3 regions of the Plantactinospora sp. CA-290183 genome follow, and region 2 is predicted to be linked to each of the others. Evidence: riboswitches for the same ligand, from Rfam matches in the RefSeq annotation. Region 2 holds a riboswitch; each other region holds the start of a gene.

Evidence for each region. Region 2 has a riboswitch for cyclic di-AMP ahead of ACQEUR_RS24275 (coiled-coil domain-containing protein). Riboswitches for the same ligand answer to the same signal wherever they lie in the genome.
Region 1: it holds a riboswitch for cyclic di-AMP, as region 2 does, so the genes downstream of both, ACQEUR_RS23015 (C39 family peptidase) here and ACQEUR_RS24275 (coiled-coil domain-containing protein) in region 2, are expected to answer to the same signal.
Region 3: it holds a riboswitch for cyclic di-AMP, as region 2 does, so the genes downstream of both, ACQEUR_RS01635 (coiled-coil domain-containing protein) here and ACQEUR_RS24275 (coiled-coil domain-containing protein) in region 2, are expected to answer to the same signal.

The regions. Positions count from the first base shown of each region.
Region 1 is NZ_JBNJMX010000028.1:9,872-12,127, forward strand. It holds gene mdlC (benzoylformate decarboxylase) at 1-449, opposite strand, end outside; cyclic di-AMP (ydaO/yuaA leader) riboswitch at 712-853, shown strand; gene ACQEUR_RS23015 (C39 family peptidase) at 1,262-2,101, shown strand; gene ACQEUR_RS23020 (GNAT family N-acetyltransferase) at 2,210-2,256, opposite strand, start outside.
Region 2 is NZ_JBNJMX010000035.1:22,857-25,112, forward strand. It holds gene ACQEUR_RS24270 (SDR family oxidoreductase) at 1-464, shown strand, start outside; cyclic di-AMP (ydaO/yuaA leader) riboswitch at 754-885, shown strand; gene ACQEUR_RS24275 (coiled-coil domain-containing protein) at 889-1,902, shown strand; gene ACQEUR_RS24280 (copper resistance CopC family protein) at 2,040-2,256, opposite strand, start outside.
Region 3 is NZ_JBNJMX010000001.1:349,467-351,722, reverse strand. It holds gene ACQEUR_RS01645 (dienelactone hydrolase family protein) at 84-767, opposite strand; gene ACQEUR_RS01640 (hypothetical protein) at 956-1,147, shown strand; cyclic di-AMP (ydaO/yuaA leader) riboswitch at 1,258-1,388, shown strand; gene ACQEUR_RS01635 (coiled-coil domain-containing protein) at 1,392-2,256, shown strand, end outside.

The DNA.
Region 1 (2,256 bases), on a different contig from region 2:
GGAGGCTGTACGGCGGTCGCGTACGCGCGCATGAAGGCGTCCGGTACGTCCTGGGCGCGCATCGGCTCGTGACTCCACTTGACGTACGGCTCCGGCAGCCGGGTCGCCCGTACGTTTGTCAGCATCGGCTCGTACAGGTTCATCGTCCGGGTCTGCTGCCCGGCGGTGACGATCAGCGGGGTCCTGTTGTGCCAGGCGGTGACGAGGCTGCCCATTCCGTTTCCGGTACCCGGGGCGGTATGCAGATTGACGTGCACCGGTTTGCCGGTGACCTGGGCGTAGCCGTCGGCCATCGCCACCGCCGAGGCCTCCTGGAGGGCCAGTACGTAGCGGAAGTCGGCCGGGAAGTTCTTCAGGAAGGGTTCCTCGGTGGAGCCGGGGTTGCCGAACATCGTGGTCATGCCGAGCGAACGGAGCAGGTCGTAGGTGGCTTCGTGCACCGTCGTCATGTGGGGGAGCCTCCTGAAAGTCCTCGCGTTCGACCGGGCGGACCGGCTTCCATCAAGTCGGTCATTTCCGTCATACCGCACCCGTACATGATCATGCCGGTTTATCCGCATGGCCCTGTCGGCCCGGCAGCCGGGCCGGGATCCGGTCCAATCGCGGTCTTGGTCACTGTTTTCCCTGCTGAGAGGGGTTGGCAATGACAGAAGTCGGCCAGTAATGTCGGCCCGTCCGGTCCGGCCCCTTGGTCGCCACGCGGGTGACACCGGAGCGGACCCGCCGAGTCGTTGTGTAACGAGCCGGGGACCCACAGTTATCTGGGGTGAATCCGCGAACCGTCGTTCGCGGTAGGGCGGCCTTCTGCGCCCGAATCCGTCAGCTAACCCGGTAGGCGGTCACGGAAGGAGACCATTCGTGCCGCACCACCCGGGCTCCGGCCCATCCCCCCGATCCATCCGCTCCACCGCGCGCCGGCCCCGGGTCGCCGCGCACCCGGCCCGGGCCATCGGAGCCCGAGACGGGTTCATGGCCCCGGTTCGCTAGCGCTCCGGGACGCGAGCGCGACCGCCGGCGAGCGCCGGCCCCGCCCGGCGCGGGCGCAGCCCGAACGGCCCCGCCGCCCGGATGCGGTGGTCGCTGTTGCCCCCCCGGCCCCGGCGTATTCGGGGCAGGGTCCTTGTCGCCGCCTCCGGCGGTGTCGTCTCGCGTTCCCACCAGCGGACAGAAACGTCCCATTGCCAATTGACGAACTCGAATGGCAATGAGCATTTCCCTGGAGGATCAGTTGAAGTATGTCTTTTCCCGGTCGGCCAGCGACATGGCCCGGCCGTTGGCAGATGTCCCACAGCGGATCAGGAACATCACGACCGGCCGGCGTAACCGCCTCGCGCTCGGTTCGGCGGCCGTGCTCGCGGCCGCGGCGGCGACCATCGGAATCGTGCTGACCTCGGTCCAGCCGCCCGCGCCGTCCGAGGGCGGCTCGACCGTCGCCGTGGCGGAACTCGGTGGCTCCGTCAACCAGGCCCCGGGTGCCGGGGCCGGGGGGCAGCAGAGCGCACCGGCCGACCCGACATCGCCGGCGACGGCCGAACCGACGACGAGCGCCCCGAAGGCGGCGCCGAGCGCGACCGGCAGGCCGGCCGCGCCCGAGTCCAAGGTCCTGGACTACGACTTCGAGGCCCAGACCACCTACTACTACTGCGGTCCGGCCGCGACCCGCATCGCCCTGACCGCCCGGGACGTGCACCTGAGCCAGGACGAGGTCGCCGGCCGGCTGGGCACCACGACGAGCGGTACGAACTCCGCCGAGGACACCACCCGGGTGCTGAACAGCGCCGGCAGGACGGACTTCTACCGGACCACCATGATCCGGGGCGGCGCCGCGAGCCCGGCCCAGATGGATCAGCTCCAGGCCGACGTGGTGCACGCCGTGAGCAACGGCTACCCGGTGGTGGCCAACATCGCCGGCTCGACCACGGACACCGACGGTGGCTGGCACAGCTACCCCGGCGGCCACTACCTGACCGTGGTCGGCTACCGCGACGACGGACGGACGGTCAAGATCGCCGACCCGGCGATCCCCGGCTCGGACAGCACCTACTGGATGAGCACCATCGACCTGGCCAACTGGGCGGCCACCCGGGGTTACTCGTCCTGACCCCGCCCTCCCCGGCCCCAGCCGGACCGCCCGCGTACCGGCGCTGCCGGACGCGGGCGGTCTGGCGCCGCGACCCGCCACGAGGCTCCGCGCGACAGGGCTCCGGGACTACGCCGGGGCTCCGAAGGTGAACTCGGCGTACTCCGCCGCCGGGG
Region 2 (2,256 bases):
TGCACCTGCCGGCGGTGAACACGCCCCAGTTCGACTGGGTGCTGTCCCGGCTGCGCGGTCGGGCCCAGCCGGTGCCGCCGATCTACCAGCCCGAGGTCGCCGCCCGCGCGGTGGTGTACGCCGCCGACCGGCCGGAGCGCCGCGAGTACTGGGTGGGTGGGTCCACCGTGGCCACCGTGCTCGCCAACCGGATCGCCCCGGCCCTGCTCGACCGCTATCTGGCCCGCACCGGCTACGCGAGCCAGCAGGGTGGCCGGCCGACAGGTCCGCACCGGCCGACCAACCTGTGGCATCCGGTCGACGACGCCGACGGCGTCGACCACGGCGCCCACGGCGCGTTCGACGACCGGTCCCGGGGCCGGAGCCCGCAGTGGTGGTTCAGCCGGCACCGGGCACCGGTGGTCGCCGCCCTGCTGGCGGGGGCGGCCGGTGCTGCGCTGGCCAGGGCGGCGAGACGCCGTTAGGCGGGCGCGGTCCGGCGGCCGTCCGCGGGTGGAATCGGCGTACCGACCGACCATTCTGGACCCCTTCGATGCCGTCGGCGCGCACGCCCGGAGCGGGTGGTGAATAGCCGGTCGCCGATCGTGAATGACGTCACAACGGGAACGTACGTCGATGCGTTCCGTCACGTTCGCCATTACTGATAGTTGTTGCGCCGCAACGCGTTCAGCAGGAATCGGGTCTTGCCATTTTGGAAGCGAAACCGGGTATGCTGACTGCCGTTCATAGCCGCCAGGCACCGACTGGTGCCGGTGCTGATCGCCGCCTAATCGCCGCCAGGCGAGCCGGGGACCCAAGCACCTGGGGTGAATCCGCGACAGCGGTAGGGACCTCTTCCATCCCGAACCCGTCAGCTAACCCGGTCGGCGGCCGACGGAAGGGATACATGTGAGGGCACCCCTACGCCGATGGCTGGCGCCTGCCCTGGCAATGCTCACCGCCGCCGCACTCGGTGTCGTCGCGCCGTCGCCGGCCTCGGCCGCCCCCAAGCCGAACCCGGCGCCCAGCGGAGAGGTCGAGACGCCACTCCTCGGCGACGTCCTCGCCGCGACCGGCAAGCGGTACGCGGAGGCCAAGTCCGCACTCGACAAGTCCCGCAAGCGGCAGTCGAAGCTGGCCGGCGAGCTCAGGGTGGCGGAGGCCAGGCTGGCCGCGTTGGCTCCGGAGGCGAGCCAGATCGCGGCCGAGTCCTACCGCAGCGGCAAGCTGAGCGCCGTGTCGATGATGCTGAACAGCGCCTCGTCCGACGCGTTCCTCGACCGCATGGTCGCGCTGGAGGAGTTGAACGCTCTCAACAACCAGAAGCTGCGGGCTCTGGGCGAGGCGCGCGACGCGATCAACCGGGCCAAGACGTCGATCGACGCCGAGGTGGCCGAGCAGCGGACCGCGCAGAAGGTCATCGAGAAGCAGAAGAAGGACGCGGAGAAGGCGCTCGCGCTGGTCGGCGGCAGGTCGCTGACCGCCGGTGGCCTGGTGGACGCGACGTCGCCGGTGGCCAAGCCGGGGCCGGGCTACGGTGACGGCTTCCCGGGCGAGTCCTGCAACAAGGAGGATCCCACCACCGGCGGTTGTGTCACGGGGCGGACCCTGCACGCGTACAAGGAGGTCAAGCGGGCCGGCTTCAACCGGTTCGTCGGCTGCTACCGCCCCGGCGGGCCGTACGAGCACCCGAAGGGCCGGGCCTGCGACTGGTCACTGCGCAACTCCGGGTTCAGCCCGGCGGCCAACAACGACCAGCGCAAGTACGGCAACGACCTCACCGCGTTCCTGGTCCGCAACGCAGACCGGCTCGGCATCCTCTACGTCATCTGGTACAGGCAGATCTGGTTCCCGGCCACCGGCTGGAGTTCTTACAGCGGCGCCAGCGACCACACCGACCACGTGCACATGTCGATGCTCTGAGCGGCGTTCCGGGCCGACCGGACCGCTTGACGCCCCGCCACCGCCTGCCGCGGTGGCGGGGCGCTCGCATTCCGGGCCCCTCCGGACAGGTTCTGCCGCCGGGACCGGACCAGGAGCGGGGGGCCGGTTCGCCGGGCTCAGCGGCCGGTCTTGCCCCGACGGCTCCGCTGGCGGGAGGCACCGCTCTTCGGGCGGGCCGGGCGGCTGCCACCCGTGCCGGTCCGGCTCGCGGTCGGGCCGGCGGCGCGGTCGAGTCCGGGTTCCCGCCTACCGTCCTTGGCGCCACCGCCACCGCCACCGGCGGCGGCCCGGCGCCGGGGCCGGACGGCGAGGACCACCATCACGACCACCGCG
Region 3 (2,256 bases), on a different contig from region 2:
CCGCCGGCCGAGACGCCGGTACCGACGTGCGGTGGGCTGTCCCTGAAGAACCTGGACCACCTGCCGCCGCTGCGCGGCTGCGGCTATCCCGCCCGGCCGGGCGGGTCCGCCGGGCCGGCGCCCAGGTGGGTGCCGAACCAGCCGGCGGCGTCCCGGGCCACCTGCTCCAGGGTTCCCGGCTCCTCGAACAGGTGCGTCGCGCCGGGGACGATCCGCAGCTGCGCCACCGGCCCCATCCGGGCCAGCGCCTGCTCGTTGAGCGGGATCACCTGCTCGTCCAGCCCGCCGACCAGCAACAGCGTGGCGGCCCGTACCCGGGACAGGTCCGGACCGGCCAGATCCGGGCGCCCGCCGCGCGACACCACCGCGCGCACCTCGGCCGGCCGGGCGGCCGCCGCGGACAGCGCGGCGGCGGCGCCGGTGCTGGCGCCGAAGAGACCGATCGGCAGCGCGGCGCCGGCGCCACCGCCGCGCAACCAGTCGACGATCCCCACCAGCCGCCCGGTGAGCAGCCCGATGTCGAAACGCAGCTCTCCGGTCCGGTCGTCGAGTTCCTCCTCGCCCCGGGTGAGCAGGTCGACCAGCAGGGTCGCCAACGCGTACCGGTTGAGCGTCCCGGCGACGGCGCGGTTGCGCGGACTGTGCCGCGAGCTGCCGCTGCCGTGCGCGAAGAGCACGATCCCGCTCGGGTCGGCGGGCACCACGAGGTCACCGGTCAGCTCGACGCCGCCGGTCGGGATCGTCGTCTCGGTCGTCCGGGTACCCATCCTGTCGCCTCCGCTCCGGTCGCCCCCGCTCCCCGGCCCACGCCCTCGGCCGGTCGTACCCGCTGGTCCGGTGGCCAACCGCCCCGCCCGGCCGGCCGTACGCCCCGGCGCCGGTCCGGGCGGCCGGCGTTTGCCGGCGGGCACGGCGGGAAGGCCGCTGGACGACCTTCGGCGAAGTGAGGGATGCCATGACCCGCCAGGAACCCGCTCGATCCGAGCCCACCACCGCCGCCCCCGAGGCGGAGGAGGAGCGCCAGGAGGAGCCCGGCGGCCGGGGCGACTGGGCGGACGAGGCGGCCAAGGCGCGCAGCCTCGACGACCCGCGCCGGCTACCGCCGCACGACTCGGCCGGGCTGCCCTCCAGCGGCCCCAACCGGTGACCATTCGATTCCGCTGCGGAGTTTTCCCTGCCTGATCGCCCCGATTTCGGCCCGGACCGGCACCGGAATCCGCTAAGCTGACCGCGGTCTGGCGCCGGTGACCCCCGCCGGCACGGCCGCCGCCGAATCGCCACATGGCGAGCCGGGGAACCAGGTAGGTGGGGTTAATCCGCGCCCGCGGTAGGGGTTGTTCCGTCCCGAGCCCGTCAGCTAACCCGGCAGGCGGCCGACGGGAGGAACGTGCATGACGGCATCGGGGCGTCGGCGGTGCACGCTGGCGTTGACGGTGGTGGTGGTCGTCGGTGCGCTGGCCGGAGCTGTGCTCCGCCCCGGCGCCGGCTCGGCGTCGCCGCCTCCGGGCGTACCGGGGGACGAGGGCGGCACACCACTGCTGCGGGACGTGCTGGAGGCCACCGGTCGCGGCTACGTCCAGGCCAGGACCGCGTTGGCCCGGTCCCAGGCGCGCCAGGCGCGACTCGCCACCGAACTGCGCGAGGTGCAGGACCGGATCGCGGAACTGGGGCCCGAGATCGACCTGCTGGCCCGCAACGCCTACCGCACCGGCCGGATCGGGCCGGTGCTGGCACTGCTCAACAGCTCGTCGACGGACGACTTCCTGGAACGCGCCCGGGGGCTGGAGACCATGGCGCTGTGGGACAACCACCGGCTGCACGAGCTCAACCAGGCCAGGGAGCGCGCCAGCCGGGCGAAGCTGGCACTCGACGCCGAGGTCACCGAGGCGCGCCGGCAGGTGGCCGTGATGCAGCGGCAGAAGCGGGAGGCGGAACGGGCCCTCGCCCTGGTCGGCGGCAGGTCCACCGGCGGCTTCGTCGCCGCCGACTCACCGGTCGCCCGGCCGGCCCCGCGCAACGGCGACGGGTCCTGGCCGAGGCAGTCGTGCGGCCGGGCCGACCCGACCACCTCCGGCTGCGTCACGCCGCGCACCCTGCACGCCTACACCGAGGCCCGGCGCGCCGGCTTCAAGCGGTACACCTCGTGCTACCGGCCCGGCGGCCCCTACGAGCACCCCAAGGGGCGGGCCTGCGACTTCTCTTCCGCGCCCGGGGGCTTCGGCGGCGACGCCCACGGCGCCGACAAGACGTACGGCA